Regions from separate parts of the Mesorhizobium sp. LEGMi-168a genome, predicted to be linked through region 2. Evidence: predicted binding sites of a transcription regulator. Region 2 holds the regulator's gene; the other holds the start of a gene.
What was found. Region 2 encodes PhoB, which activates phosphate uptake and scavenging genes when phosphate is short. Its sites were predicted from a motif close to TGTCATNNANCTGTCAT; they were not measured.
Positions count from the first base shown of each region.

Region 1 (15,684 bases), on a different contig from region 2:
CTACAAGCAAGCCTTCGGCTTCTCGCAGGTGACGCTGACGCTGGTCTATGCCGTCTATGTGGTCGGCAACCTGGCGGCGCTGCTGTTCTTCGGCCGATTGTCGGACGTCATCGGCCGCCGTCCGGCGGCAATGACGGCGATGGCCGTCGCCGTGGTCAGCGCGCTGTTTTTCCTCTTCGCCGAAAACCTGGCGTGGCTCGACATCGCCCGCATCCTGAGCGGGCTCGGCATCGGCATCGGCGCGGGGACCGGCACGGCCTGGCTTGCCGAGCTGATCGAAAGCGAGGACAAGTCGCGCGCCGCCATCGTCGCCACCAGCACCAACTTCGTTGGTCTCGGCCTCGGTGCGCTGGTCTCGGGACTGCTCGCCGAATATGCGCCTTGGCCGCTCAGGCTGACATTCGCCGTCTATCTCGCCCTGCTGGCGCTGGTCACGCTGCTGATCTGGCGTACGCGCGAGACGGTGTCCGAGCCGGGACGGCTTTCCGACGTGCCGATGCGGCCGCGGCTTTCGGTTCCCGACAGCATCCGCGCGCGGTTCGTCGCGCCCGCGGTCACCGGATTCGGCGCAATGGCTCTCGTCGGCTTCTATGCGGCGCTGGCGCCGAGCATTCTGGCGCAGCAGCTGCATGTCACCAATCACGCTGAAGCCGGCGCGCTGTTCTTCGAATTGTCGGCGGTGACCGCCGCGACGATCCTGGCAACGGCGCGTCTTGCCAGCCGCACCGTCATGCTGGCGGCACTTGTCCTGATGATCCCGACGGTGGCGGTGGTCGTCGCGGCACAGGTCTTTGCTTCGATGGCGATCATGATCGTGGCCACCGCGCTCTGCGGCGTGGCCGCGGCGCTCGGCTATCGCGGCGGCCTGCAGGTGGTGAACCAGATCGCGCCCGCGAGGCGCCGCGCCGAAGTGGTCTCGGCCTTCTTCGTCTGCTGCTTCTGCGGCAATGCGCTGCCGGTCATCGGCATCGGCGTGCTGTCGAGCTGGACGAATGCGACCGTCGCAAGCCTCGCCTTCGCCGGCATGATCACGATCTTCTCGTTGGTGGCGCTGGGGTTCGGCGCGCGCTACGCGCGGTGATCTCGATCGGCGGACGGCCTCGCCGTCAGCTGGTCGGCGTCTCCGGCAGGAGCTGCGCGCGCTGGCGCGGCACGCCGAGGCCGGTGTCCGGCGGCTCGCCCGCGGCCGGGCGGCCCTCGATCATATGCATGGTCCGCCAGCGGCCGAAGCGATAGTAGGCGGCGGCAAGCACCAGCGAGGCGATCGAGCCTGCCGGGAAACACCACCACAGCGCCTCCTGGCCGATCACGCTTCGCATGGAATAGGCAAAGCCGGTGCGCACGAGCAGCACCGAGATGATCAGGATGACCAGCGGCGGCATGACTGCTCCGGTGGCGCGCACCGTGGCGAAGAGCACGATGGTGACGCCGAACAGGATGAAGGACCAGGACGCCACCTTGTTGATGTGGGCGGCAATGTCGATCGCCGTGCTGTCGCCGCTCAAGAAAAGGCCGAGCACCGGGCGGTCGAAGAGGAAAATCAGCGCCACCAGCGCGCCGGTAAGCATGAGGTTGAAGCCCACGCCCGAAGCGGCGACCTTGCCGATGCGGTCCCAGCGTCCGGCGCCGACATTCTGCGCCGCCATCGAGGAGACGGCGGCGCCGATGGCCAAGGCCGGCATCTGGATGTAGGTCCAGAGCTGCGCCGCGATGCCGTAGGCGGCGGCGACCTGCGAGCCGTAGGAGTTGACGATCCCCATCACGGTCAGCGCCGCGGCCGAGATGACGATCATCTGCAGGCCCATCGGGATGCCCTTGAAGACGACGATGCGCAAAAGCGACGGATCGGGCCTGAGCAAAGTGAGATCGCTGCCTGCCAGCCGCAGCGGGTGCTTGCGCGCATAGAGCACGATCAGGATGGCGATCACGCTGACCGTCTGGCCTACAAGCGTCGAGGTGGCCGAGCCGGCGATGCCGAGCTCGGGGAAGGGGCCGATGCCGCGGATCAAGAGCGGGTTCAACACGACATCGAGCACGACCGCCAACGCCATGAAAAAGAACGGCGTGCGTGAATCGCCGGCGCCGCGCAGCACCGTCATGACGAAGGACAACAGGTTCATCATCGGCACGGCGACGAAGATGATGCGCAGATAGGCGCGCGCCAGCGGCAAGGCGTCCGCCGGCGTGCCGAGCCCGGTGAGGATGGCGTCGACCCAGACCCAGCCGCAGACAGCGAACAGCACGGAAACCAGGAAGAAGAAGGTGGCGCTGGTGCCGACGATGCGCCGCGCCTCCGGCAGGTCGCGGGCGCCGACGGACTGCGCGACCAGGATGGTTGCCGCCATGCCGATGCCGAACACCGTGCCGAGGATCAGGAACAGCACCAGGTTGGCGTTGGAGGTCGCCGTCAGCGCCGCCTCGCCGAGGAAACGGCCGACCCAGACCGCGTTGATCGAGCCGTTGAGCGACTGCAGCACGTTGGAGCCCAGCACCGGCAGGGCGAACAAAAGCAGCGTGCGCGGAATGGGGCCGCTGGTCAGGTCGCGGGTGCGTCCGCGAGCGGGCTTCTCGTCATCCATGGCGGGCACCGAAAATGAATCAGGCCCGCGATGCTATCGCAGGCCTGATGGTGATGCATCCCTTCCGGGATCAGACCGATGACGGACAGTCGCCCGTCACCGCTTACTGGCCGGCGACAGTTGTTCCCGAGAGGCCGGGCAGGGTGACCTGATAGACGAGGAAGGTGGTGTCGACATCGGCGCCGTCCTCGGCCTTGTAAGGCGCGCCGACCTGGAAGCCGTCCTGGGTGAGAAAATCGTTGTCGTTGGCGACGAACAGGAAATAGTCGTCGGGCAGTTTTGGATCGAGCACGCTGACCAGCGACATAGCCTCCCACTTCTCCGAGAGGTTGTTCCTGTCGTTCGGCGCGCCATTGTGCAGGCCGAAGCGGCCGAGCTCGCCCTTGTCGTTGATGTCGATGAACGCGGTGAGCTTGGCCGGCGTCACCGACGGGTCGAGCACGCCCTTCGGCGCGACCGGCTTGTCGGCGGCGTCGAACGGGCCGTTGGCGATATCGGTCGCGGCGGTGAGGTCGACGATCTCGATCTTGCGATAGAGCGCCTCGTCACCCTTGACGCCCTGGCCGTTGCCGCTGTCGCGCGCCAGCATCAGGAAGCTCTTGTCGGACAGCGCCACGATCTCGCTCTGCGCGGCCACCTTGGTCTTGCCCTTGGCGTCCTTGAACACGGGCAGCGGCACGACATATTCGTGCGCGAGCTTCAGGTGGGCGAGGTCGGACGCGTCATAGACGAGCGCACGGGTGTTCTGCCGGGTCGAGCCGGAATCGCCGCCATCCTGGCGGGGGGCCGACTGCAGCACGGCGATCAGGAACTTGCCGTCCGGCGTCATCGACGTGCCTTCGAGGCCCTGGTTGTTCTGGCGGCCGGTCTCGGGATCCTTCGGATCGGGCTCGGCCGCACCCGGGCCGGGATTGTCGGAAGCGAAGTTCGGCTTGCCGTGCCGCATCGGCACCAGGGCCGCCGGCGGCTGGGTCGCCGACATCAGGCGGCCGTCGGCCGAAAAGCGGTAGATGTTCGGGCCATATTCGTCCGAGATGAACATGGTGCCATCGGGCAGGCGCACGATCGCCTCGTCGTCCAGCGCGAGCTTGCCGTTGTCGGCCTGCGGCAGGATCGGCATGTCACCGGCGGCGGGGCGCACGCCGTTCAGCGGATCGAGGCCGGTGACGTCAGCGCCCTTGTCGTCGGTCAAGAGCATGGTGTCGGCGAGCGTCGCCTTGACGCCCGACTGTTCCTGTCCGGCGGCGGGTGCGGCGCCCGGAGCGGTCGGGGTCAGCTCGACCGAGATGGTGTTGAGGCGCGGCCGGTAGTCGGTGGTGCCGGCGACATTGTAGCCGCGGTCCGGCAGCAGCCAGAGCGAACCCTTGTAGTCGGCGCCGTCACGCGCCCAGCCCTTGGTGTCGATCGCCATGCCGGAGCCCGAACCGAAGGTCTCGCCGAACTTATCCTTCTGGCTGGCCGGAATGCGGCCGACGCCGACAAGCCCCTTGTTGACATAGGCGACGCCGTCGGCGAGCGCCGGAGTGAGCGCGGTGAACAGGGCAAGTGCCGCGCCGAGCGCGACGGTTCGGTTCAGATGTTTCATGGATATCCCCTTCTTGACGAGCAGATCGGCCAAAGCCTGGAGGGTACCGGCACCGATGATCCGCCAGGCCCTCTCCGTCCGAGCGGTCTAGAACCTGAACGTGATGGTTGCGTGACAGGTAGAGTGCACTTCCCCTTCTCCCCTTGTGGGAGAAGGTGGATCGGCGCGTCAGCGCCGAGACGGATGAGGGGTGATGGAAGAAATGAGGCGCAAGAAAATCAAAGGATTATAAGTGCTTAGTCCTTCAGTGCAGCGATCCGTCCAGCACCCCTCATCCGACCTCGCTTCGCGAGGCCACCTTCTCCCACAAGGGGAGAAGGACAGGCGCGCTCAATCACTCTCCCTTGCGATCAGCTCCAGCGGCCAGACTTCGCGCATGATCCGCGGCCCATCTGGACCGGCATGGGCCGGGAGCGAGGCCAGCAGCATCTCGGCCAGCCGGCGACCCATCGGCTCCAGCGCCGGGCGGAAGCCAGTCAGCGCCGGCGAGAAATAGCGGCAGAGCGGGGTGTCGACGATGACGATCACCGCGATATCGTGGCCGGGCCTGATGCCCATCTCGGCCAGCGCCTTGCAGCCGCCGAGCGCCATGGCGTCATTGTTGAAGATGATGGCCGTCGGCCTGTCCTTGGAGAGCATCACGCGCGGCGTCACCTGGTAGCCGCCCGCCTCGTTGATGAAGCCTTCCGCGATCAGTCCGGGGTCGACCTCGATGCCATGCCGGCGCAGCGCCTTGCGGTAGCCGGTCATGAACAGGTGGCCGAAATTGAGATCGAGCGACGGCCGGATGGCGGCGATGCGGCGGTGGCCGCGCGAGACCAAGCGGTCGACCGCGTCGGCGCCTGCCTTCTCGAAATCGAGATCGAGGGAAGGGTAGGACTTGCCGCCCGAGCGGCTGCGGCCGAGCGTGGCGAAGGGGAAGCCCGCTTCGGTGAGATAGTCGATGCGCTCGTCCTCGCGTCGCGTCCAGGCCAGCACGACCGCGTCGGCCCGGCGCGTCTCGACGACGCGGCGCAGGCGCTCCTGCTGGTAGTCGCCCGGCGCGCCCATCACCACGATCAGGTCGAGGTCGCTTTCGGCGAGCCTCTCCTGCAAGCCGGTCAGGAACGGGATGAAGAAGGGCTCGCCATATTGCTGGTCGCCGGGATGCGGCTGCAGCATGAAGGCGATCGAACGGGTGGCGCCCTGCCGCAGGCTGCGGCCGGACTGGTTGGGCGAATAGTTCAGCTTCCTGGCCGCGTCGAGCACGCGCTGGCGCGTCTCGGCGTTGACGTCGGCACGGCCGTTCAGCGCACGCGATACGGTGCCGATCGAGATGTTCAGGTGACGCGCGAGATCGTGGATGCTGGACGCCAAGGCCGGTTCTCCCCCTGTCTTCGCTAGCACCGGCCGCTACTCAGGCCAAGGCATTTGATGACGATTTTCGCGAGCGGGTGATTGACATTCTACGCCATCGGGTGTGTTGTCGTAAACGTTTACGGAAAAACGTTTACGGTCCTGCCGTGGATGCCGTGACATTCGGTCTGGAGGGGGCCGACGGGAGGAGCGCTGGATGATGAAGGTCGTCCTGGTCGGGTGCGGAGCCATGAGCAAGCACTGGCTCGATGCCGTAAGGCAGATCGATGGGCTGGAGATTGCCGGCCTTGTCGACCTCGATGCCGAGCGGGCGCAGGCGAGGGCGCGCGAATACGAGCTCGCCGACGCTATCATCGGCACCAGCCTCGATGCCGCTCTCGACCAGACCAGGCCCGACGCCGTGTTCGATGTCGTGGTCCCGGCGGCGCGCCGCGAGGTGGCGCTTTCAGCCTTCGCCCACAATTGCCACCTGCTGACCGAGAAGCCGCTGGCCGACAGTCCTGAGAACGCGCGCGCCATCGTCGAAGCGGCGCGCCGCGCCGGCCGCATCCATGCCGTCGTCCAGAACCGCCGCTATGTCGCCAACGTCAGGCGCATCAGGCGCTTCCTCGACTCCGGCGCCATCGGCGCCGCGACCAGCATCCATGCCGACTTCTTCGTCGCGCCGCATTTCGGCGGCTTTCGCGAGGAGATGGCGCATGTCCTGCTGCTCGACATGGCGATCCACACATTCGATGCCGCCCGCTACATGGTCGGCGGCGAGCCGGCCAGCGTCTATTGCCAGGAATGGGAACCGGCCAACTCGTGGTACCGTCAGGGATCGTCGGCCAGCGCCGTTTTCGATTTCGGCGGCGGCAAGGTCTTCACCTATGCCGGTTCCTGGTGCGCCGACGGCTTCCGCACCAGTTGGGAAAGCGCATGGCGGATCGTCGCCGAGCGCGGCAGCCTCATCTGGGATGGTCATGACGCGCTGAAGGCGGAGGTGGTCGCGCCGGGCCGCGAAGGCCTGATCGACAAGACCGGGCCGATCGAAGTGCCGCCGCTCGATCCCGCCGACCGGGTCGGCGGCCATCGCGGCATCATCCAGGACTTCATGCGCGCGATCGAGACCGGGACCGAGCCGGAGACGCGCGGCGCCGACAACATCAAAAGCCTGGCCATGGTCTTCGGCGCCATCGAAAGCGCGGAGACCGGACGGCGCGTAGCAATCGCCAAGGAAGCACAATGATGCCAAATCCGCTTCTCGACATCAGGATCGGCACCATGGTGCGGGCCAATCTCGACGACCCGGCGGCCTACGTCAGGCAGATCCTGCCGCTTGGCTTCGAGAGCATCCAGCCCTTCTTCTGGCAGACGCTGGGCGGCAAGGATCTGCTGCGGCTCGCCGGCGAAATCCGCGAGGCGATCGGCGATGCCGACGTCACCGTGTCGTCGATCGGCGTGTTCGGCAATCCGCTGGAAAGCGGCGATGTCGATCGCGGTGTGCTCGCGGCCTGGGAGACCGTCATCGACCATGCGCATCTGTTCGGCGCTTCGATTGTCAGCGGCTTCACCGGCCGCCTGCGCGGCAAGCCGCTGACCGACAGCCTGCCGCGCTTCCGCGAGGTCTGGGGCGCGCTCGCCAAGCGCGCCGCCGACAACGGCGTGCGCATCGCCTTCGAGAATTGCGCCATGGACGGCAACTGGGCGAGCGGCGACTGGAACATAGCCCACAATCCCGATGCCTGGGAGCTGATGTTCAACGAGTTGCCGAACGACAATCTCGGGCTGGAATGGGAGCCCTGCCACCAGCTCGTCTATCTGATCGACCCGATCCCGCAGATCCGCAAATGGGCGCCGCGCATCTTCCATGTTCACGGCAAGGACGCGACGGTGCGCTGGGACGTGATCCGCGAGCACGGCGTGTTCGGTCGCCTGCCATTCGTGCAGATGCGCACACCGGGCTTCGGCGACAGCGACTGGACGCGCGTGATCGGCGAATTGCGGCTGGCCGGCTATCACGGCGCCATCGACATCGAAGGCTGGCACGACCCGGTCTATCGCGGCGACCTCGAGATCACCGGGCAAAAGCGGGCGCTGGATTATCTGAAGCAGTGCAGGGGAGGCGCCAGCTACCTGCCGAACCCGATGTGAGGAACCGGCCGGCAGGAGGAGCCGGCCGATCGAGGACACAGATCAATTCGAAAACCCTCCGTTGCGAGGGGTCAAAAGGGAGGAACGTGCATGAGCATCACGACCAGAAGGACTGTTCTGCGCTCGACCGTCGTGGCGGCTGCCACGGCGCTCTGCGCCTCGATCTCCACCTTGCCGGCGCAGGCGCTCGACGCCCAATGGTGCAAGGACGTCCACATCCGCTTCTTCGTCGGCGGCGCCGAGGGCGACGCCTTCGGCACCATCGTCTACAATGGCGCCAAGCAGGCGGCGGCCGATCTCGGGCCGAAGGTCGACTATATCTTCTCCCAGTGGGACGTCGAGAAGATGGTGCAGCAATTGCGCGAAGCGGTCGCCGTCAAGCCGCAGGGCATCGCCATGATGGGCCATCCGGGCGACGCGGCGATCATGCCGCTGGCCGCGCAGGCGCATAAGGACGGCATCCAGATGATGTACCAGAACGTGCCGGTGCCGAAGGTGGTCGCGGCGTTCGGCGGCGGCTATGTCGGCGCGCAGCAGGAGCAGCAGGGTCGCGCGCTCGGCGCCGAGGCGTTCAAGCTCGGCAAGCTCAAGGCCGGCGACAAGGCGATCATGATCGGCCCGTTCGAGAACGAGAACCGCGGTGCCCGCGAGCGCGGCACGGTCGCGGCCTTGAAGGACGCGGGCGTCGAGGTGATCCAGCTTTCCTCACCGCCGAGCGGCGAGTGGGCTTCCGATCCCAACCTCGCCATTCCGGTGATCACCGCGGCGCTGCTCAACCATCCCGACGTCAAGGCGGTCGGCTACCCGGGCGGACAGATGCTCGGCAACGTCGCCACCTACATGCAGGCGGCGGGACGCAAGCCCGGCGACATCTTCAACTTCGGCTTCGACACCAGCCCGCAGATCGTCGAAGGCTTCAAGGGCGGCTGGGTGCAGCTCACGGCCGACCAGCAGCCGTTCCTGCAGGGCTACCTGCCGATCCTCAGCCTCTGCCAGCAGGTGGTGCTCGGGCTGGCGCCGATGAATGTCGACACCGGCGCCGGCTTCGTCACGCCGGAGAATTACCAGGTCGTCTCAGAGCTCGCCAAGCAGGCGCTGCGCTGACCTCCCAGGCAGCCGGCCGGGCTCGACCCGGCCGGCTGGACCGCCGGCGAAAGGCCGGCAAGCGACACTCGAGCGAGGATTGCCATGGCCGAACGCATCATCGAATTGCGCGACATCAAGAAATCCTATGGCCAGGTCTATGCGCTGGGCGGGGTCAATCTCAGCGTCGATCGCGGCGAGGTGGTCGGCCTGATCGGCGACAACGGCGCCGGCAAGTCGACGCTGATCAAGATCCTGTCCGGCGTGGTCAAGCCGACCAGCGGCGAGATCCTGGTGCGCGGCAAGCCGGTCACCGGATGGAGCGCCGCGCGCTCGCGCGACGCCGGCATCGAGACGGTGTTCCAGGACCGGGCTCTTGCCGTGCAGCAGACGATCGTGCGCAACATCTTCATGGGCCGCGAGCTCACCGGCTTCCTCGGCTGGCTCAAGGTCAACAAAGAGATCGAGGAGGCGAGCCGGCTGATGCGCGAGATCGGCTTCACCTCGAAAGTGTTCACGCCGCACTCGATCGTCGGCCAGCTTTCGGGCGGCGAACGCCAGGGCGTGGCGATCGCGCGCGCCATCTACAAGCAGGCGGAGCTGATCATCCTCGACGAGCCGACGACAGCGCTGTCGCTGACCGAAACCGCCAAGGTGTTCCATTTCGTGCGCCAAGTGCGGGCGAGCGGCCGCTCGATCCTGTTCATCGGCCACAACATCCACCATGTCTTCGACATCGCCGACCGTTTCGTGGTGCTCGACCGCGGCAAGGTGGCGCTGACCGCCGACCGCAGCGAGGTCAAGTCGGCAGAGGACCTCATCAACTTCATGGAAGACGTAGCACACCCTGGCGGCCTGCCGGGGCTGCACGAGACTGGCGGAGCGGAGCAGAGAGCGTGATGAGCAAAGCCATGGAACCCGATCTGCAAACTCCACTCGGAAGGGCAAGCGGCCAGGCGGCCAAGGAATGGCGCCATCCCTCCGACAACTGGCTGCGCGGCTTCATTCTCGACAACCGCGCCTCGCTTGGCACGCTCGCCGTGTTCATCGTTATGATGGCGGTGTTCATGATCGCCAATCCGACCGTCTTCACCACCTGGTATCTCTACAGCTCCGTGCTCACCACGCTTCCCGTGGCGCTGTTCGTGGTGGTGCCGCTGGTCTTCGTCGTCACCTGCGGCGAGATCGACCTGTCGTTCCCGGCGACGATGGGTTTTGCTTCCTGGGTTTTCGCGCTGGTCGTGCAGGCCGGCTACGATCCGTTCCTCGGCATCGCGGCGGCTCTCGTCACCGGCACGCTGCTCGGTTTCCTCGTCGGCTCGCTGGTGGTCTATGGCGGCCTGTCGTCGCTGATCGCCACGCTCGGCATGAATTTCCTGCTGCGCGGGCTGATCCAGATCATCAACGAGGGCAAGTCGACGGCGCTGACCAGCCTTGCCGACAGCTCGGCTTACGCGATCTTCTCCAGCCAGATCTGGGGCATCCCGGTGCAGATCTTCTGGGCCATCGCCTTCGTCATCTTCTCGGCGCTGCTCTACAACCGCCACCGCTTCGGCGCGCAGGTCAAGGTGGTCGGCGACAATCCGGACAGCGCCAAGCAGATGGGCATCGACGTCAAGCTTGTGCGGGTGAAAGTGTTCGTCTTCGTCGGCATCGGCGCCGCGATCGCCGGCACCTTCTCCGTGATGATCAACTTCACCTGGTGGCCGACGGCGGGCGACGGCTATCTCCTGCCGGTGCTGGCGTCGGTGTTCGTCGGCGGCACGCCGACCTGGGGCGGCATCGGCACCGTGGTCGGCGGCGCGATCGGCGCGGTGACCGTGTCGTTCATCCAGACCGGAGTCGTGGCGGCGGGGCTGAGCGGCTTCTATGTCCAGTTCTTCAACGGGCTGATCATCATCCTGTCGCTGCTCGGCCACAAATGGAACCAGGCGCGCTATCGGTGAGGGGCCGCGGTTCGCTGACGGCGACTGCTCTCAGACGCTGGTGACGAAACCGTCCAGCACGCGCTTCTGGCCGGCCTTGTCGAAGTCGATGGTCAGCTTGTTGCCGTCTATTGCCGCGATGTTGCCGTTGCCGAATTTCTGGTGGAACACGCGGTCGCCGACGCTGAAGGCGGACGGCGTGTCGGCGACGGATTTGGCGACCAGTTCGCCCTCGATGGTGCGGCCTTTCACGCTGGTGCGGCCGGCGCCGTAGCCGCTATCGGTCTCGCCATAGCCGATGCGCTCGACCTGGTGACCGGAGCGGGTGCCCCAGTTGCGGTCGGTCGCTTCGGTGCGGTTGGCCTGCGCGCGCTGCCAGCCGGGCGTGGCATAGGTATTGGAGAAGCTGCCTTGGTCCTTGGCGCCGATATTGTCGAAGCGCGACGCGCCATAGGGGTTTTGCCGGCCGCCGCCGCGGCCTGTGGCGAACGCGCCGCCGCCATAGGGATTGCCGTAGCCGCCATAGGAATTGCCGCTGTCGGCGACGTCGACATGGGTTTCTGGCAGTTCGTCGAGGAAGCGCGACGGGATCGTCGATTGCCACAGGCCATGGATGAGGCGGTTGGAGACGAACCAGATGTGCAGGTTCCTCTTGGCGCGCGTCAGGCCGACATAGGCAAGCCGGCGCTCTTCCTCCAGTCCGGAGCGTCCGCCTTCATCCAGCGCGCGCTGGTGGGGGAAAAGACCTTCCTCCCAGCCGGGCAGGAAGACGGTCTCGAATTCGAGGCCCTTGGCCGAATGCAGCGTCATGATCGAGACCGCATCGAGCGACTCGCCCTGCTCGGCCTCCATGACCAAAGCGACATGCTCGAGGAAGGAACGCAGCGATTCATACTCCTCCATGGAGCGGATCAGCTCCTTGAGGTTTTCCAGCCGTCCGGGCGCTTCCGCCGAACGGTCGTTCTTCCACATGTCGGTGTAGCCGCCTTCCTCGAGGATGGTCTCGGCGAGCTCGGTGTGCGGCGTGGTCTCCAGCGCCTTCTGCCAGCGCTCGAAATTGGCCGCGACCTCGCGCAGCGCCGCGCGCGGCTTCGGCTTCAGCTCGTCGCTTTCGGCGAGGTTGCCGGCGGCTTCCAGCATAGGGATGCGCAGCGCGCGCGCCGTGTCGTGGATCTGGCGGATGGTGGCTTCGCCCAGCCCTCGCTTCGGCACATTGACGATGCGCTCGAAGGCGAGGTCGTCGCCGCCGTTGGCGACGACGCGGAAGAAGGCGAGCGCATCGCGGATTTCCAGCCGCTCGTAGAAGCGCGGGCCGCCGATGACGCGATAGTTGAGGCCGAGCGTGATGAAGCGGTCTTCGAAGGCGCGCATCTGGAAGGACGCGCGGACGAGAATCGCCATGTCGTTCAGATTGTGCTTCTGCCGCTGATAGGCCTCGATCGCCTCGCCAACGGCGCGCGCTTCTTCCTCGGAGTCCCAGGCGGCATGGACATGCACCTTGTCGTCCTCGGGGTCGTCGCGGTCGGTGAACAGCGTCTTGCCGAAGCGGCCCTCATTGTGGGCGATCAGATGCGAGGCGGCACCCAGGATATGCGCGGTGGAGCGATAGTTGCGCTCCAGCCGTATGATGGTGGCGCCCGGGAAATCCTTGTCGAAGCGCAGGATGTTGTCGACCTCGGCGCCGCGCCAGCCATAGATCGACTGGTCGTCGTCGCCGACGCAGCAGATGTTTACGGTGGCCGGGCGGCGATTTCCCTCCCCCTTGAGGGGAGGGTGGCCGAGCGAAGCCCGGTCGGGTGGGGTCCTCGCGGCAGTGCTCGACGCCCTGAAGGTCGACGACTGGGCGGTGCCTTCTGAGGCGACCCCCTCCGCCCGCTCCGCGGGCACCTCCCCCTCAGGGGGGGAGGATTGCGGCCGCTGCGCCAGCAGCCGCAGCCACATGTACTGCGCGGTGTTGGTGTCCTGATACTCGTCGACCAGGATGTATTTGAACTTGCGGTGATAGTCCTTCAGCACGTCCGGATAGGCGCGGAAGATGCGGATCGGGTGATAGAGCAGATCGCCGAAGTCGCAGGTATTCAGCGTCTGCAGCCGTTCCTGATAGGCCTTGTAGAGCTGACGGCCCTTGCCGTTGCCGAAGCTGCGGGCGTCGCCTTCCGGAATCTCATCGGGCCCGAGGCCCTTGTTCTTCCAGTTGTCGATCATCTGCGCGAACTGCTTGGCCGGCCAGCGCTTGTCGTCGAGCCCTTCGGCCTGGATCAGCTGCTTGATCAGCCGCACCACATCGTCGGTGTCGAGGATGGTGAAATCGGATTTCAGCCCGGCAAGCTCGGCGTGACGGCGGAGCAGCTTGACGCCGATCGAATGGAAGGTGCCGAGCCAGGGCATGCCCTCGACATTCTCGTTGCCGATCAGGATGCCGATGCGCTGCTTCATCTCGCGCGCGGCCTTGTTGGTGAAGGTGACGGCGAGGATCTGCGAGGGGTAGGCCCTTCCGGTGGCCAGGATGTGGGCGATGCGCGTGGTCAAGACGCGCGTCTTGCCGGTGCCGGCGCCGGCCAGCACCAGGACCGGACCCTCAGTTGTTTCGACAGCGAGCCGCTGCTCGGGATTGAGGCCGTTGAGGTAGTCGGCCGCGCGGTTCTGCGCGCTGCGGGCCGCCATGGCGCGCGCGGCAATGCCGGACGGGGCCGCGGGCCGCGCATTCGGTTCGTCAAAGAAGGGCATGTCTTCCGAAAAGCCGGACATCGCCCCCGAATGTAGTGATTCGGCAGCGAAAGGCCAGAAGTGTCTACGTTTTGTTCCATTTTTGCACCGCTCCGGTTCGCTTGACAGGCGCGGCCGGCGGGGGAAAGGTGCCGGCAGGGCAGGGACGGCATGCCGTCTCCTCGAGAGCCATCGCAGGCGCGCAACAGTCGAAGGAGTATCATCTTGGCTGTCACGATCACCTCCCTCGTCCTCTTCCTCATCGGCCTGGTACTCGGCGGCGGCGGCATCTGGTTGGTCTCGCTGGGCGGCAGCTGGTACTACGCCATCGCCGGCCTGGTCTTCTTGATCACCGCTTGGCTGCTCTTCAGGCGCAGGTCGACATCGCTCTGGCTCTACGCGGCGTTCGTGATCGCCACGCTGTGCTGGGCTGTCTGGGAGATCGGTTTCGACTGGTGGCAGCTCGGTCCGCGCGGCGGCATCATCGTCCTCATCGCGCTGTGGCTGCTGACCCCATGGGCAAGACGGAGTTTCACGGGCCCGGACGGACGGGCGCCGCTCATTCTGGCCGTGCTCGCCTCGCTTGCCGTGGCGGGCTACTCGATGACCGCCGACCCCAAGGACATCGGCGGCAGCCTCAGCCCGGACAAGGCAACGCCGACGGCCAATCTTGGCGGCGACATGCCGGCCGGCGAATGGCACTTCTACGGCCGCACGCCGTTTGGCCAGCGCTATTCGCCGCTCGACCAGATCACGTCGGACAATGTCGCCCGGCTGCAGCCGGCCTGGACCTATCGCACCGGCGACGTGAAAGGTCCCGACGATATCGGCGAGACGACCTATCAGGTGACGCCGCTGAAAATCGGTGATGCGCTGTTCATCTGCACGCCGCATAATTTCGCCATCGCCGTCGATGCTGCGACCGGCAAGGAGAAATGGCGCTACGATCCCAAGATCAAGCTGGACCCCAATCGCCAGCACCAGACCTGTCGTGGCGTATCCTACTATGCAGACGCCAAGATCGCGGCCGGACAGCCCTGCGCCGCGCGCATCTATCTGCCGACGTCCGACGCGCGGCTGATCGCGCTCGACGCCGCCAACGGCCAGGTGTGTCCGTCCTTCGCCGAAGGCGGGACGCTGAACCTGCTTGCCGACATGCCGTATCCGAAGTCGGGCTATTACTATTCGACCTCGGCGCCGCTGATCGTCGCCGGGAAGATCATCGTCGGCGGCGCGGTCAACGACAATTATTCGACCGAAGAGCCGTCGGGCGTCATCCGCGCTTATGACGCCGGCACCGGCGCTTTGCTGTGGAACTGGGATTCCGGCAATCCGGACCAGACGGCGCCGCTGCCGGCGGGACAAAAATACACAAACAACTCCCCCAACATGTGGTCGACGGCGAGCGCCGACGAGAAGCTTGGGTTGCTCTACGTGCCGCTCGGCAACCAGACGCCGGACCAGCTCGGCATGGGCCGCAGCGCCAATGTCGAGAAATTCTCGTCCTCGATCACGGCGCTCGACCTCAACACCGGGCAATTGCGCTGGGTGCGCCAGACCGTGCATCACGACCTGTGGGACATGGACGTGCCGGCGCAGCCGACGCTCATCGACATCACCTCGGCCGGCGGTGCGATGGTGCCGGCGCTGGTCGGGCCGACCAAGCAGGGCGACCTCTATGTGCTCGACCGGCGCACAGGCGACCCGATCATTCCGGTTAAGGAAGTGCCGGCGCCGGGCGGCGCGATCGAAGGCGACCATACATCGCCGACGCAGCCGGAATCGGGGCTTTCGTTCAATCCCAAGCCGCTGACCGGCGCCGACATGTGGGGCGTCACCATGTTCGATCAGCTGGCCTGTCGGATCGCGCTCAAGAAATTGCGCTACGAGGGGCGCTACACGCCGCCTTCGCTGCAGGGCTCGCTGATCTATCCCGGCAATTTCGGTGTCTTCAACTGGGGCGGCGTCGCCGTCGACCCGGTGCGGCAGGTGATGTTCGGCATGCCGACCTATCTCGCCTTCACCTCGAAGCTCATTCCGCGTGCTGACGTGCCGCCGCCGGGCGACAACACCAAAGGCAGTGAGCAGGGGCTCAATCGCAACGAGGGCGCGTCTTACGCCGTGGTGATGGGACCGTTCCTGTCGCCGCTCGGCATTCCCTGCCAGGCGCCGCCATGGGGCTATGTGGCCGGCGTCGACCTCAGGACCGGCCAGATCGCCTACAAGCATCGCAACGGCACTGTCTACGATATGACGCCGCTGCCGCTGCCGTTCAAGGTCGGCGTTCCGGGCATCGGCGGGCCGATGATCACCGCTG
Region 1 covers NZ_JBZEGV010000012.1:87,652-103,335, forward strand. The annotation lists gene AC4FWB_RS17500 (MFS transporter) at 1-1,081, shown strand, start outside; gene AC4FWB_RS17505 (MATE family efflux transporter) at 1,107-2,579, opposite strand; gene AC4FWB_RS17510 (esterase-like activity of phytase family protein) at 2,683-4,164, opposite strand; gene AC4FWB_RS17515 (LacI family DNA-binding transcriptional regulator) at 4,495-5,520, opposite strand; gene AC4FWB_RS17520 (Gfo/Idh/MocA family protein) at 5,717-6,748, shown strand; gene AC4FWB_RS17525 (sugar phosphate isomerase/epimerase family protein) at 6,745-7,653, shown strand; gene AC4FWB_RS17530 (substrate-binding domain-containing protein) at 7,744-8,757, shown strand; gene AC4FWB_RS17535 (ATP-binding cassette domain-containing protein) at 8,842-9,636, shown strand; gene AC4FWB_RS17540 (ABC transporter permease) at 9,636-10,682, shown strand; gene AC4FWB_RS17545 (ATP-dependent helicase) at 10,713-13,409, opposite strand; gene AC4FWB_RS17550 (glucose/quinate/shikimate family membrane-bound PQQ-dependent dehydrogenase) at 13,593-15,684, shown strand, end outside.
Region 1: the regulator PhoB is predicted to act here: its motif matches at 4,265-4,281, upstream of AC4FWB_RS17510 (esterase-like activity of phytase family protein).

Region 2 (15,684 bases):
AGCTGCTCCAACGACTTTCCCGGTTTATGCGCAGCGGGAAACCTTTTTGAGAAACGCCGCGGCCCTTGGGCCGCGGCGTCAGGATTTGGACAGGCGTCGGTCGGCTTAATTGCAGACCGCGACACTGCCGGCGGCAACGCCGGCGCAGACCTCGTCCTTCTTGATCCAGCCGGCATCGATGACGAGGTTGAGATTGTCCTTGGTGATCGCGACCGGGGTCAGGAACAGCGACTTGACGGTGTTGCCGCCAGGCGTCGTGAAGTCCTTGACGCCGGCGATATCGGTCATCTTCTTGCCGTCGGCGAGCTGCGAGGCGATCTCGGCGGCGTTCTTGCCGAGCTCGCGCGCATCCTTCCACACCGACACCGTCTGCGTGCCGAGCGCGATGCGGTTGAGCGCGGCATGGTCGCCGTCCTGGCCGGAGACCGGAACGGTGCCGGCCAGGCCTTGCGCCGTCAGCGCCGCGACGACGCCGCCGGCGGTGCCGTCATTGGCCGCTACGACCGCATCGACCTTGTTGTCGTTGGCGGTCAGGAACTGCTCCATGTTCTTCTGCGCGTTGGCAGGCAGCCAGCCATCGGTATAGGCCTCGCCGACATTCTTGACCTTGCCGCTGTCGATGGCCTCCTTCAGCACTTCCATCGAGCCCGAGAACAGGAAATCGGCATTCGGATCGGCGCCCGAGCCCTTGATGAAGACGTAGTTGCCTTCGGGCTTGGCCTTGAACACCTCGCGGGCCTGCATGCGGCCGACTTCCTTGTTGTCGAAGGTCAGGTAGAACACGTCCTTGTTCTCGATCAGGCGGTCGTAGCCGACGACCGGAATGCCTTCGTCCAGCGCCTTCTGAACTGCCGGCCCAATCGCCGAGGCGTCCTGCGCCAGGATGATCAGCGCGTTGGCGCCCTGCGAGATCAGGCTCTCGACGTCGGTCAGCTGCTTGCCCGGATTGGACTGCGCGTCGGCGGAGATGTACTTGTCCCCGGCGGCCTCGATGGCCTTCTTCATCGCCGCCTCGTCGGTCTTCCAGCGTTCTTCCTGGAAATTCGACCACGAAACGCCGATCACCTTGTCCTTTGCCTCTGCGACCGACGCCAGCGTCAGCGACATGGCGACACCCGCCAGGATGGCGGTTGCGAATCTCTTCATGATTTCCTCCCTGCGCCATTGCGGCGCGACCCAGACTGGCCCGAAGGCCGCACACAGAGGCTTTTTTTCGAGCCTCGAAAAAACACTGATGCAACGTCGAAGCGCTGTCAACTGCGATTCTGATGGTTTTTGAGGTGTCGCAAACTTTTTTTCGAGCTCCGCAATAAATAATGACAGCCCCGGCAGCTTCTGCCAGTATCCCTAGCACGTCGGCGACGGCCCATGGCATGATGAGAAGGCCGCGACGCCCGGGAGGAAGGAAAACGATGTCGGTCGGAATCCGCCACGACGACCTGCGCCGGCGCAACCGCGCCATGGTGCTCTCGGCCGTGCGCCGGGCCGACCAGCCGTCGCGCACGGAAATCGCCGCGACCACCGGGCTCAGCCACTCGACGATTTCGGCGATCTCTGCCGACCTGATCCAGGAAGGCATCCTGGCCGAGAGCAAGCCGAGCGAGACCACGTCGCTGAAGCGCGGCCGGCCACAAGTCGGCCTCGCCCTCAACCCCGAAGCGGCCGCGGTGGTGACGGTGGTACTGTCGCTGAATTTCCTCTCCGTCGCCGTCATCGACTATGCCGGTCAGGTCATCGCCGAAGAGCAGCGGCGCCTCGACACGCTGACCATGCCGCGCGACGAGCTGATCGGCGAATGCACGGCGATTGTCCGGCGCCGGCTGGAGGACCCGGATCTCGATGTCGGCAGCGTCGCCCGCATTGCCATGGGCATCCAGGGCATCACCGATTCCCACGCCCGCGCCATGCTGTGGTCGCCGATCACGCCGCTGACCGACATTCCCTTCGCCGACATCCTGGAGCATGAATTCGGCATTCCCGCCACCATGGAGAACGACTGCAACATGATGGCGGTGGCGCTGCAATGGCGCGACCCCGACCGCTACCGCGACAACTTCATCGCCATCCTGCTCTCGCACGGCATCGGCATGGGGCTGGTGCTGAAGGGCGAGCTGTTCACCGGCACGCACTCTTCCGGCGGCGAGTTCGGCCACATGATCCACCGTCCCGGCGGCGCGCTCTGCCGCTGCGGACGCCGCGGCTGCGTCGAGGCCTATGCCGGCAACTACGCCATCTGGCGCAGCGCCATGAAGATGAGCGAGGATGCCGAGCCGGTCGACGTCGGCGACGCCGACATGCGGGCTCTTGCCGCGAAGGCGCGCGAAAAAGACGGCCCGGAGCGCGAGGCCTATCGCCGGGCGGGCGAAGCGCTGGGCTTTGGGCTGGGCAGCCTGTTCGCGCTGATCGACCCGGCGCCGGTCGCCATGGTCGGCGTCAGCGCCGCGGCTTTCGACCTGATCGAGCCGGCGTTGCGGGAAGCCATCGCCCAGACCGCCGGCGGCCAGCACTCAAAATCGATCTCCTTCGACACTGAGCCGAACGAATTGCCGCTGATACGCGAAGGCTGCGCCATGCGCGCGCTGAGCTTCGTCGACCAGGAGATTTTCGCGCCGGGCGTGCAGGCGAGGACCGGCACCGGAAAGAACGTCGCCTGATCAGTCTTCCCTGATCGCGTAGCCCGCCCCGCGTATCGTGCGGATGACGTCCGGCATGCGGCCGTTGTTGACCGCCTTGCGCAGGCGTCCGACATGCACGTCCACCGTGCGCTCGTCGATATAGATCGTCTCGCCCCAGACATTGTCGAGCAGCTGGCTGCGCGAGAACACCCGGCCGGGATGCCGCATCATGAATTCGAGCAGCCGGAACTCGGTCGGGCCGAGCCTGATCTCGCTCTTCTTGCGGTAGACGCGGTGCGATTCGCGGTCGAGCACGATGTCGCCGACCTTGAGCACGCTGGACAGCACCTCCGGCTTGGCGCGGCGCAACAGCGCCTTGACCCTGGCCATGAATTCCGGCGTCGAGAACGGCTTGACCAGGTAGTCGTCGGCGCCCGTCGAGAGGCCGCGCACGCGATCGCTTTCCTCGCCGCGCGCGGTCAGCATGATGATCGGCAGCCGCTCGGTCTCGGGCCGCATCCTGAGGCGCCGGCAAAGCTCGATGCCGGAAACCGCCGGCACCATCCAATCGAGCACCAGAAGGTCGGGCACGTTCTCCTGCAGGCGGATCTCGGCCTCGTCGCCGCGGGTCACCACCTCGACCTGATAACCCTCGGATTCGAGGTTGTAGCGGAGCAGCACCCCCAGCGGCTCCTCGTCCTCCACCACCATGATGCGTGGGGCGATCATTTGGCAGGCACCTTCGCTGTCACGCCGCCGGCGCCGACATCGCCGTCTCGTCCTGCTTCGGACGATTGGCGGGCAATTGGGTGCCGGTCAGCACATAATAGGCGTTCTCGGCGATGTTGGTCACATGGTCGCCGATGCGCTCCAGATTCTTGGCGCAGAACAGGAGGTGCGTACAAGCCGTGATGTTGCGCGGATCCTCCATCATGTAAGTCAGGAGCTCGCGGAAGACGGAGGTGTATTTGACGTCGACGCGCTCGTCGTCGTTCCTGAGCTTGGCGAGCGCCGTGGCGTCGCCCGCCGTGTACTCCTCGATCACGCCCTGGACCTGGATCAGCACCAGCTGCGCCATCGCGTCGATCGAGTGCGATAGGTCGCGCGGCGCGGCGCTGACGCCGACGGAGCCGACGCGCTTGGCGATGTTCTTGGCGAGGTCGCCGATGCGCTCGAGGTCGCCGGCCATGCGGATGGCGCCGACCACGCTGCGCAGGTCGTCGGCCATCGGCTGGCGCTTGGCGATCAGCGTGATGGCGCGGTCGTCGAGCTCGCGCTGACGCGCGTCCATGATGGCGTCGTCGGAGACGACGCGCTGCGCCAAAGCATTGTCGGAATTGAGCAGAGCCTTGGTCGAGGCGCCGACCATCGAGCCGGCGAGATCGCCCATATCACGGATGAGCCGGCTGATCTGCCCGAGATCCTCGTCGAAGGAAGCGACCGTATGGGCCATGATTGATGTCCTCGTGTGAACTCAGCCGAAGCGGCCGGTGATGTAGTCCTGCGTGCGCTTCTCGCGGGGCGAGGTGAAGATCTTCTCGGTTCGGTCGAACTCGACCAGCTCGCCGAGATACATGAACGCCGTCTGCCGCGACACGCGCGCCGCCTGCTGCATGTTGTGGGTGACGATCACGATCGTGTAGTCGGCCTGCAATTCGTCGATCAGTTCCTCGATCTTGGCGGTCGACAGCGGATCGAGCGCCGAGGCCGGCTCGTCGAGCAGGATGACCTCCGGCTTCACCGCCACGGTGCGGGCGATGCAGAGCCGCTGCTGCTGGCCGCCCGAAAGGCTCTGGCCGCTGGCGTTGAGCTTGTCCTTGACCTCGTTCCACAGCGCCGCGCGCTTCAGCGCCTGCTCGACGCGGTTGTCCATCTCGGCCTTGCTGATCTTCTCATACAGCCTGACGCCGAAGGCGATGTTCTCGTAGATCGACATCGGGAACGGCGTCGGCTTCTGGAACACCATGCCGATCTTGGTCCTGAGCAGGTTGAGGTCCTGCGAGCGGTCGAGGATGTTCTTGCCGTCGAGCAGCACCTGGCCTTCGGCGCTCTGCTTCGGATAGAGCTCGTAGATGCGGTTCAGCACGCGCAGCAGCGTCGACTTCCCGCAGCCCGACGGCCCGATGAAGGCGGTGACGCTGCGTTCGGGCAGCGACAGGTTGATGTCCTTCAGCGCCTTCGACTGGCCATAGTAGAAGTTGAGGTTTTTGACCTCGATCTTGGCCTTCTCGACGGCAGTGTCGGCTACGTTCAGGTCGGTGGACAACATCGGTTTCATCTGTCCTCTCTGCGTCCGGTAAGGCTGCGGGCGAAGACGCTCAGCCCGAGAACCGTCAGGGTGATTATGAGTGCGCCCGTCCAGGCCAGCTGCTGCCATTCCTCATAGGGGCTGAGCGCAAACTGGAAGATGGTCACCGGCAGGCTGGCCATCGGCGCGTTGAGATTGCTCGACCAGAACTGGTTGTTGAGCGCGGTGAAGAGCAGCGGCGCCGTCTCGCCGGAAATGCGGGCGATCGCCAGCAATATGCCGGTGACGATGCCGGACAGTGCGGCGCGATAGGCGACCGAGCGGATCACCACCCAGCGCGGCGCGCCGATGGCGGTGCCGGCTTCGCGCAGCGCGTTGGGCACCAGGTTGAGCATGTCCTCGGTGGTGCGCACCACGACGGGGATCACCAGGATGGACAGCGCAACCGCGCCGGCGATCGCCGAGAAGTGGCCCATCGGGCGCACCATCAGCTCATAGACGAACAGGCCGACGATGATCGAGGGCGCCGACAGCAGGATGTCGTTGATGAAACGCACCACCGTGGTCAGACGCGAGAAGCGCCCGTATTCGGCCATGTAGGTTCCGGCGAGCACGCCGATCGGCGTGCCGACGATGATGCCGATGATGGTCATCACGATGCTGCCGTAGATGGCGTTGAGCAGACCGCCGGCGTCGCCGGGCGGCGGCGTCATTTCGGTAAAGACGGCCAGGGAAACGCCGGAGAGCCCTTTGTAGATCAGCGCGCCAAGGATAAGCGCCAGCCAGGCAAGGCCGATGCCCGCCGCGATGACGCACAGCGCCATCATCACGGCATTCTTGCGCTTGCGGCTTTGGTGGAGCGATGCGGCTGTCGACATCGGTCAGGCTCCGGTCCGGCTATCGATGCGCAACAGCATGTAGCGCGCGATGGCGAGGATGATGAGAGTGATGATGAACAGGATCAGGCCGAGCGCCACCAGCGAGGATGTGTAGAGCTCGCCGTCGGCTTCGGTGAATTCGTTGGCGATGGTCGCCGAGATCGTCGTGCCCGGTGCAAACAGGGAAGCGCTGATGCGATGCGCGTTGCCGATGACGAAGGTGACGGCCATCGTCTCGCCGAGCGCGCGGCCGAGGCCGAGCATGACGCCGCCCATGATGCCGACGCGGGTATAGGGGATGGTCACGCGCCGGGTCACTTCCCAGGTCGTGCAGCCGATGCCGTAGGCCGATTCCTTCAGCACCGCCGGCACGGTGTCGAACACGTCCTTGGTGATCGAGGTGATGAAGGGCAGCACCATGATGGCAAGGATCAGCGACGAGGTCAGCAGGCCGATGCCGTAGGGCGGACCGGCAAACAGGCTGGAGAGGCCCGGTATGCCGTGGAAAAGATTGATGATGAAGGGCTGCACCGTCGTCTGCAGGAAGGGCGCGAAGACGAACAGGCCCCAGATGCCGTAGATGATCGAGGGAATGCCGGCGAGCAGCTCGACCGCGATGCCGATCGGGCGGCGGAGCGGGCGCGGGCAGAGCTCGGTCAGGAAGACGGCGATGCCGATACCGATCGGCACGGCGATAAGAATGGCGATGGCAGAGGTGACGATGGTGCCGTAGATCGGCGCCAGGGCGCCGAAATTCTCGGTGACCGGATTCCAGGCCTCGGTGGTCAGGAAGGAGAAGCCGAACTTCGACAGCGCCTCCCACGAGCCGGCAATCAGCGAGATCGCGACGCCACCAAGCAGGACCAGCACGAGGATGGCGGAAGCGCGCGTCGCCGTCCGGAAGGCCATGTCGGTGAAGGCGAAGCGGCGCACCGTCGCTTCTCTGGTCCGCATGGCGGACGATGTCACGGCTTCGGAAACGGCAGTCATCTAGCCCCTCGCATTTCGAAAGCGACAGGAGGGCGCCGGAGGCGCCCTCCTTATTCCGCAGGAATTACATGCCGGAGTAGAGCGGCTTGCCGTTCGCGTCGACGATGTCCTTGCCCCACATCCCCTCGACGCTCTTCACGACCGCGTCGGGCATCGGAACATAGTCCAGCGCGCCGGCCATGTCGTCGCCCTTGGCGTAGGACCAGGCGAAGAACTTGAGCGCTTCGGTCGTGGCCGCCGCATCGTCGGGCTTCTTGTAGACGAGGATCCACGTCGCAGCCGTCATCGGCCAGGATTCGGCGCCCGGCTGATTGGCCAGGATGACGCCGTAGCCCGGCTGCGAGCTCCAGTCGGCGTTGGCCGCGGCAGCCGAGAACGCCGCCGCCGTCGGCTCGACCTTCTTGCCGTCCTTGTTCACCAGGTCGGTGTGGGTCAGCTTGTTCTGCTTGGCATAGGCATATTCGACATAGCCGATCGCGCCGCCGGTTTGGGAAACGTTGTTGGCAACGCCCTCATTGCCCTTGGCGCCAATGCCGACTGGCCATTCCACAGCCTTGTCGACGCCGACCTTCGACTTCCAATCAGCGCTGACGTCGCCGAGATAGTATGTGAAGTTGAACGTGGTGCCCGAACCATCGGAACGGTGAACCACCGCGATCGCCTGCGACGGCAACTTGACGTCGGGATTGAGCTTCTTGATCGCCGCGTCATCCCAGCTCGTGATCTTGCCGAGGAAAATGTCGGCCAGCGTCGGGCCGTCGAGAACCAGTTCGCCCGGCTTGACGCCTTCGAGATTGACGACCGGAACGATGCCGCCCATCACCATCGGGAACTGTGCGAGGCCGGTGCCGTCAAGTTCTTCGCCCTTGAGCGGCGCATCGGAAGCGCCGAAGGTCACGGTCTTGGCCTTGATCTGCTTGATGCCGCCGCCGGAGCCGATCGACTGATAGTTGAGACCGACGCCGGTCTCCTTTTTGTAGGCGTCAGCCCACTTGGCGTAGATCGGATAGGGGAAGGTGGCGCCGGCGCCCGAGATATCGGCCGCCATCGCGGCGGAGATGGAAAGCGTGGATGCCGCAGCCATTGCAATCGCAACGGCCGCCGAGCGGATGAAATGTCTCATGTGGCCTGCTCCTGTTCGGAATATGGTCTTTCGGCACCCGTCTATCGGCGCCCGGGGAGCGCAATAGCCTTCGATTATTACAGTCGCATGACAGTTTCGTGTCAGCCCGGTAACGTCTGAACAGGGATAGCTGGAGAGGCCTGCGGCCGCCTTTTGCGGGCCAGCCGGAGTTTGCCGCGGGAATCAGCAACTTGTCCGACTTTTGAATCAAAAATTATCCCGGCGGCCGGATCTCGGCCGCCGGGAAATAAAATCCGGACGAGAGCGCGTTGCCCGAAAGCCAGAGCGGATCATGGCCTAGCCATCGCCGAAAACAGGTCCGTTGGGGTAGAGTCGACGCTGTTCCTTGCCGGCGGTCGCTGCTCCCGCCCGTAACCGAAGGGCGGAATCGACAGCCGCTATTGTTCCGGCTTGACCATCGCTTTGGTATGGTGCGATCACACCATACGTCCGCGTAACGAACGAGCAGCGGATGCCGGCTAAGAGAAAACCGCCCTGGCAGCGCCGCACTTTTCCTGGAAGTGCTTTTAGCCGGCGCTGCGTCGGACCTCCGCATCCGGGCCGAGCCATCTTTCGAGCTTTTCAAGCAGCGCCTTCGGGCTGATCGGCTTCGGCAGGTAGTCGTCCATGCCGGCTTCCAGGCAGCGTTCGCGGTCCCCTTTCAGCGCGTGCGCCGTGACGCCGACGATCGGCACACGCGTCCCCATCTCGGCTTCGAGCTGGCGGATGGCCGCGGTCGCCTCCAGCCCGCTCATCTCCGGCATCGATACGTCCATCAGGATCATGCGCGGATTGAGCTTGCCGAAGGCGTCGAGCGCCTTGCGGCCATTGCCGACGATCTCGAAATGATAGCCGGTCTCGCCGAGGATTTGCGTGAACACCAGCTGGTTCACCTCATTGTCCTCGGCGACGAGGATATCGAGTCCACGCTCCACGCCGGCCGGGCGCGGACGGGCACGCGCCGGCGGCGGCTGCAGCAGGACGCGGTCCGATGCCGTCGCCTGCGCCGTCGGCGCCCGCGACGCGCCGGCCCCTGTCCCTATGCTGCCGGCCAAAGGCGGATGGATGGCCGCCGTGCTGTGGCGATGGCGCTGGATGGTCGCGACCAGCGTCTCCAAAAGGATGGAGGAGCGCGCCGGCTTGATCAGCTGCGCATCGATGCCGAGATCGCGATAGGCGGCGCTGGCGAGCGACTGGTCGACCGAGGTCAGCATGATGATCGGCGTGTGCGCGAGGCCGGCGGTGTTGCGCAGGATACGCGCCATTTCGGCGCCGGTCATGCCCGGCATCTGGTAGTCGAGCACGACGCAGTCGACAGGCACGCCGTAGGCGGCGGCCGCGATCAGCACCTTCAGTCCCTCGGCGCCGCTTTCCGCCGCGCAGGAATCGAAGGTCCACGAGGCCATCTGCTCGCTGAGGATCGAGCGGTTGACGGCATTGTCGTCGACGATCAGCACGCGCGCGCCGGTGACGTCGACCGGCATGATCCGCTGCCCGCCCTGTTCGGCCCGCGGCAGCGTGACGGTGAACCAGAAGGTCGAGCCCTTGCCCTCGGCGCTGTCGACGCCGATCTCGCCGCCCATCATCTCGACCAGCCGCGAGGTGATGGCAAGGCCGAGCCCGGTGCCTTCGTGCCGCCTTGTCGAGGAGGTGTCGACCTGGCTGAACTTCTCGAACACCAGCTTCAGCTTGTCCTCGGGAATGCCGATGCCCGTATCGGTGATCGAGATGGTGAGCCTGGTGCCCGCCGGGACCCGCTCGCCCGTCACATCGACCAGCACGTGACCTTCGTCGGTGAATTTCACCGCGTTGCCGAGCAGATTGGTGACGATCTGCCTGAGGCGGCCGACATCGCCGACGAACTGCCCGTCGAGCCCTGGCTGGACGCGGACGATGAGCTCGAGGTCCTTCTCCTTGGCGCGCGTCGAAACCAGCGTCGCCACATCCTCGATCGCCTCGGCGAGGTTGAAGGGCGCCGGGTCGAGCACCAGCTGGCCGGCGTCGATCTTGGAGAAGTCGAGGATGTCGTTGATGATGGTGAGCAGCGCGTTGCCCGATTTGACGATGATGTCGGTGAACGTCTTCTGCTTCGGGTCGAGGTCCGACTTGGCTAGCAGCTCGGCCATGCCGAGCACGCCGTTCATCGGCGTGCGGATTTCATGGCTCATATTGGCGAGGAACTCCGACTTGGCGCGGTCGGCGAGCACGGCGCGCTGGCGCGCCTCGCTGAGCTCGGCCTCGCGCTGTTTCAGCTCCGTTATGTCCGTGGTCGATCCGATCAGATAGAGCGAGCCGTCGGACGCGATCATCGCGCCCTTGCGCGCGAACTGGTGACGCACGCTGCCGTCGGGCATCGTCACCTTTTCCTCGATCTCCTGCGTCTCGCCGGTGCGCAGCACCGCGAGGTCGCCCGCGATGAAGGCTTCGCCGTCCGCGCCGAAGATCTCGACATCGGTCTTGCCGATCGCCTCTTCCTTGCTGAAGCCCGTGAGGTCGCACCAGCCCTTGTTGACGTAGAATTGCCTCAGATCCGAGCGCTTGGCGTAGATCGACACCGGCACATTGTCGATCAGGCTGCGGAACACCTCGTTCTCGCTCATGCTGTCCTTGAGCGCCCGCTCGCGCGCCTTGACGTCGGTGATGTCGGTGCTGGAGCCGACCAGATGCACCGATCCGTCGACAGCGACGAGGCGGCTCTTGCGTGTCATCAGCTGCCGCACCGTGCCGTCGCGATGAGTGACGGGTTCCTCGACCTCGCGCCCATTGCCGGTGGCCACGACCTCGGAGTCGTCATGGCTATAGCTCTCGGCGTCCTCGGAACCGAAAAGCTGGCGGTCCGTCTTGCCGATGACGTCTTCCTTGGCGATGCCCGTCAGCGCGCACCAGGCCTTGTTGACGAACTCGATGCTGAGATCCTCGGCCTTGATGAAGGCCGCCACCGGCAATTCGTCCATGACATGGCGGTAAAGGTCGATCTGGCGCATCGAGTCGCGCAGCGCCTTCTCGCGAGCCTTGAGGTCGGTAATGTCGACACGAACGCCGATGAACGTGCCGTCATCGGTGCGCATATCATAGACCTGGTACCAGCGCCCGTCGGGGTTGAGGCGCTCGTAGGAAGAATTGGGCAGCCGGTAACGCTTGAGCACGGCGTCGAGCCAGCGCTCGGTATCGACGCCGTAGAGGCTGTCAATCTCACTGTCGCCGCTCGACCGGAAATAGCCGACGGAATGGCCGAGCTCCAATGCCTCGCGGAAGCTGCGGCCTGGCTGCCAGGCCGGCTTCAGTGCCGGCAGCGTATCCTGCAGCTTGCGGTTGGCGAAGACGAACTTGTCGTCGCGGTCATAGATGATGACGCCGGCCGGCAGCGACTCCAGCACGGTGGCGAGATTCTTGCGCGCGTCCTCGGCCTCGGTCTCGCGATGCTTCATGTCGGTGATGTCGACATAGGAGATCAGCCTTTTGCCGCCGGCAAGCGGCGCCAGCGAGGCGATCAGCGTGCGGCCGTCATTGCGCGGCAACTGCCTGGAGCCGGCAACGCCTGCCCGGATTTCCGCCTCGCGCCCGGCAATGTGGCGCTGCCATTCCGCCTCGTCGTCGCCATAGGGGTCGGCGTCGCGGCTCGCCTCCATCAGTTCGCGAAAACCGCAGCCGACCGTGGCGCGACGCGGATCGATCTTCCAGAAGTCGTAGAAGGCGCGGTTGATGATCTCCGCCCTGAGATCGGCATCGAGGACGATGACGCCGATCGGCATCGAATCGACCACCAAGCGAAGGTTGGCGAGCGCTTCCGAAGTCCCTGCCGCCTGCTGTGCTCCGGCGAATGTTTCGCCGCCGCCCGCAACCATCCTTTGGGAATCGCGCGCGTAGTCCGTCCCGAAAGTCCCGTCCGTGTCCGCCATTCCTACCCCCAGGCCGAACCCTCGCCGGTTCGTCGGCGGAATGTGCCCGACAAGCATTAACGATCCGCTAACCTTAACGATTCGCAACCGAACGCGGCCGATGCCGTTAATGCATGTCGCCCAAAAGTGCGTAGCGGTTTTGGCGACATGCATCAAAACAAAAGACTTGAAGCGCATCGTATGAATCCGTTTCGGAGCCACGCGCATCAAATCAGACGCTGGTCCGATGCCTGCTGCGGTAATCCGTCCGTTGGCGGACCCGGCGCTACCGGGCTATAAAGTCCGTGGGGGTAGATTGCTGATGCTTGGTCGAATGCTGACTTTTATTCTGTGCCCGGCGCTGCTTGCGGCAAGCGGCTGCGCGCGCAGCGACGACGGCACGGTGATCATTCCACGGCAGCTCGATGTCAGGCGTGTCTGGGACAAGCCGCCGCAGCAGGCGCAAGCAAGCCCGCCGCCTGTCGCCGTCGGCGTCTTTCCAGCGCCGCCCGAGGCGGCAAGATCGGCGCCGCGCAGATATCGGAAGCCGCCCGCAAAGCCGCCGGCGGATGCGCAGCCGCCGGATGCGTCTGCCGGCCCGGAGAAGGCGCTGGCCTGCCGCAATATCAGCGAACCCGGCAAGCGCTTTCGCGTCGTGTGCGACTAAAACGGATTCAGGCGACGCTTTAGTTCCTGGCAATTGCGGTCGAAGCTGCCGGCCGGGATCAGTCCGCCGGGAAAAAGGCGGAGCCGACCACCCGCACCGGCCGCGATCCGACCGACCTGGTCGGCGTCTGGCCCTCCGCCGCGCCTGCATCGGCTGCGGCCGCATGGGCCTCGGCATCAGCGTCCGCGGGCGATGGAATATCCGAAACCGTGCCGAGATCGGGCTTTGCCGTCGGCAACGGGATGATGGCGTTTTGCATGTTGCCCGGCGTCACGGTGCGCGCCCTGAGCTCGGCGACGCGTTGATAGTAGCGCTTGAGATCGCAGCCCTTGAAGCTTGCGTCGTCGCGATACCGGAAAGCGGTCGGAAGCTCGGTGTACGGCCTGCGCGTCTCGACCGCGACCATCTGATCGGTCTCCAGGTTCGGATCGCTCAGCGTATAGAGGTCGACGCCTGGATCGTCGCAAATATAGCGGCACTGATCGGCCGTGTCCTTGAGGTCGTTTTCTCGTGCGAATTGCGAATTCGGCGCCGGGAAGAAATAGCCGTCCGAAAGGCGCACGCAGAACAGCATCGCATTGCCGCCGAACGTCGTGCCGGAGGATTGCGGCTTGGGCTCCGACGCCGACCCCTGCTGCCGCTTCGGTGCGGATTGGCAGCCCAGCGCGACATATCTCGCCTGCAGGTCGCCGCGGCCTGGATTGCCGATGCCAGCGATCCGGCGCTGCACCTCGGCCCTGCTCCTAGCAAGGTCGGCGCAGGCGTTGAAGAAGCCGCCCGTCGCGCTGCTGGCGGTGCAGCGGCGCTGCCTTTCGACGCCCTGGATCGCGGCGAGCTGGCGCCGCAGCTGGGCAAGCTCAGGGCTGGCCGCGCCACGTCCGGCAAGCATCTGGTTTCTTAGCGCGCCGCAAGGGTCAGCATAGGAGACCTTTGCGAATACCAGCAACGCGGCAACAACCAGGAGAGGGACCGTGAGAAACCGCAAGCACGTCATTTGACCATCGCCTTGCTCAAACCACGTCGAAGCTCTAAACGAATACAAGCTTCAACTAAATGAGATTATTGTCATATTCGTAAGGTAAACCGTCTCGCACATCCTTACATTTTGATCGTTATGCTCAATCTTGTAAAATGAATATTACACTTTCATTTCAAGATTGAGACAGGCAGCCGAAAAAACCATCCGCACCGGCCGACGCCTGGCAATCGACGTCCGGCGCCCCTGATCACGCACTGCCGATGAAACCTTTGGCCGGCAGCTGACGTTATCTCTGCAGCACGAGGGAAACCGAAGATGTCCATTCACTTCACCGACCTGACCAGGAACCTGATCCATTCGCTTGGACTGGATCACGAGCGGGCGCCGAAGCATCTGACACCGGAGCAAAATCTGCTGCTGGAATGTTATCTGGCCGGTCAGATCCCGGAATCGGCCTGGAACGACTATGTCTTCGAGATGCCGGAGTTGGGAAAGCACGCCACCGCAAGGCGGGGCGCACGCTGAATCTTGCCGCATATGCACGGATTGTTGATTTGCCTGGGGTAACTCTTCCCCTAGCATTCGATTCTAGTCTTGTGAGCGGTAGCTTTTTGTCCGCCCACGACTTGCAGGGAAGTCTCATGAAGAAGATTTACGAAAGACCGACGCTTGAAAAGCGGGGACGGCTGTCGGCGATGGCAGGCACTTCGTCGTCCGGTCCTGTGTCCTAGAGCGTTTCACCGTTTCACGGAAACGGCGAACCGCTCTATCTCCTTGTTTTGACGCAATTCCGGGCGGAAAACCGTTTCACACTTTTCCTGGAATTGCTCTAAATCCTTACACAACGTTCCGCTCCGCCACGAAGCTTGTGCGTCGAGATAAGCTTCGGCGCTTGCTATTGCCTCGGCGAATTGAACTGAAGCGTAAAGACCGTTCCCGGAATTCCCTTGGCGAGTGCCGGCGAAAAGCTGAGCGGCAGGCAGTTTCGCAGGGCGGCGGTCGCCGCGTCGACATAGGCCTGACGCGCCTTGTCATCGCCGCTGACCTTGATGGCTGTCGGCTTCGGCGGGCCGATCAGCGTGCCGTCGCGCTTGAAGCTGAAGCTCAAAGTGACCGAGGCAGTTCCGGAATCGGCAGGCGGAGTCCAGCAGGCCTGCAGGGCGGTGCCGACCTCATTCATGGTGTTGAGCGACGCGGCATTCGCCGGAAGGGGCAGCGCCAGCAGCGCGCCGACAATCGCCGGATATCTTGCCGTGCCTCTCATCGCTGGTCCTCCTCGCTTTCGCCCGTCCGCCTGACGGCATGGTACGATCAACGAGGAGGATGACAATAGGATTTCAACCCGGGTTGTCGTGATGCCGGCACGGCCGTCGCCGTAAAAGCAAAAGGCCGGCATTGAGCCGACCTTTCCCTAGCCTCTGCATCGCGCCAGTACATCCGTGGTCGCAGCGAGGACCTGTATACTAGACAGGGCTTTGGTTAACGAATCCCTAATCCCATATGGTCTAAGCCGCGGCCTGCGCCTTCACGTGAGCGATGTAGCCGCGCACGTCGCCGGCCGGCTCCGCATAGGCCTTGCCGAGCTTCTTCTCGATCGCGGCCATGTAGTCCTTCGCCCATTTGGGCAGCGTGTAGTCGATGACGGCCAGGAACTCGAGCGTCGCCGCCAGGCGGATATCGGCGATCGACGGGTTGGCCCCGCCGATGAAGGGCTTGCCGTCCCTGAAGAAGGAGTGAAACACCTCCAGCGGCTCGGCGATTGCTGCGGCAGCCGCCTTCTGTGCCTCCGATTTCTTGTCGGGATGGGCGTCGCTGTGGCCGACCTCGCCGGCATATTGCGGAAAGCCGAGCGCCGGATAGGTGGCTCTAGCCACATAGGGATAGAGCGTGCCGACCAGGTAGAACATGGCGCTGTCGACCATTGCCCGCTTGGCCGGCGCCTTCGGATAGAACTTGTCGAGTCCGTGCTTGTTGGCGAGATACTGCATGATGGCGCAGCTTTCCCAAAGCACGCCCCTGGGAAGACCTTTGTCCTCGATCATCGGCGTCAGATGCGCCGGGTTGCGCGCCAAAAACTCGGGCGTGCGCGTCAGGCCCCAGGCGTCGGTCTCGGAATGGTCGAGCCCGGCCGCGCGCGTGAACACCCTGACCGTCATGTTGTTGACGCTCGGCCTCAGCATGCTGAGTTTCACGCCAGGTTTCTTGGCCGGCTTCGCCTTGGCTTTTGCCGTCGCTTTAGGCGCGGCCCTCGCCGTCGCTTTGGGCATGGCCTTTGCCGCGGCTTTCGCCGCCGGCCTCGCTGCTGG
Region 2 covers NZ_JBZEGV010000019.1:60,207-75,890, reverse strand. The annotation lists gene xylF (D-xylose ABC transporter substrate-binding protein) at 106-1,146, opposite strand; gene AC4FWB_RS22810 (ROK family transcriptional regulator) at 1,413-2,654, shown strand; gene phoB (phosphate regulon transcriptional regulator PhoB) at 2,655-3,344, opposite strand; gene phoU (phosphate signaling complex protein PhoU) at 3,364-4,071, opposite strand; gene pstB (phosphate ABC transporter ATP-binding protein PstB) at 4,090-4,893, opposite strand; gene pstA (phosphate ABC transporter permease PstA) at 4,890-5,741, opposite strand; gene pstC (phosphate ABC transporter permease subunit PstC) at 5,745-6,731, opposite strand; gene pstS (phosphate ABC transporter substrate-binding protein PstS) at 6,796-7,854, opposite strand; gene AC4FWB_RS22775 (response regulator) at 8,382-11,753, opposite strand; gene AC4FWB_RS22770 (hypothetical protein) at 12,067-12,399, shown strand; gene AC4FWB_RS22765 (DUF2865 domain-containing protein) at 12,458-13,288, opposite strand; gene AC4FWB_RS22760 (hypothetical protein) at 13,694-13,903, shown strand; gene tolA (cell envelope integrity protein TolA) at 14,274-14,642, opposite strand; gene AC4FWB_RS22750 (glutathione S-transferase family protein) at 14,884-15,684, opposite strand, start outside.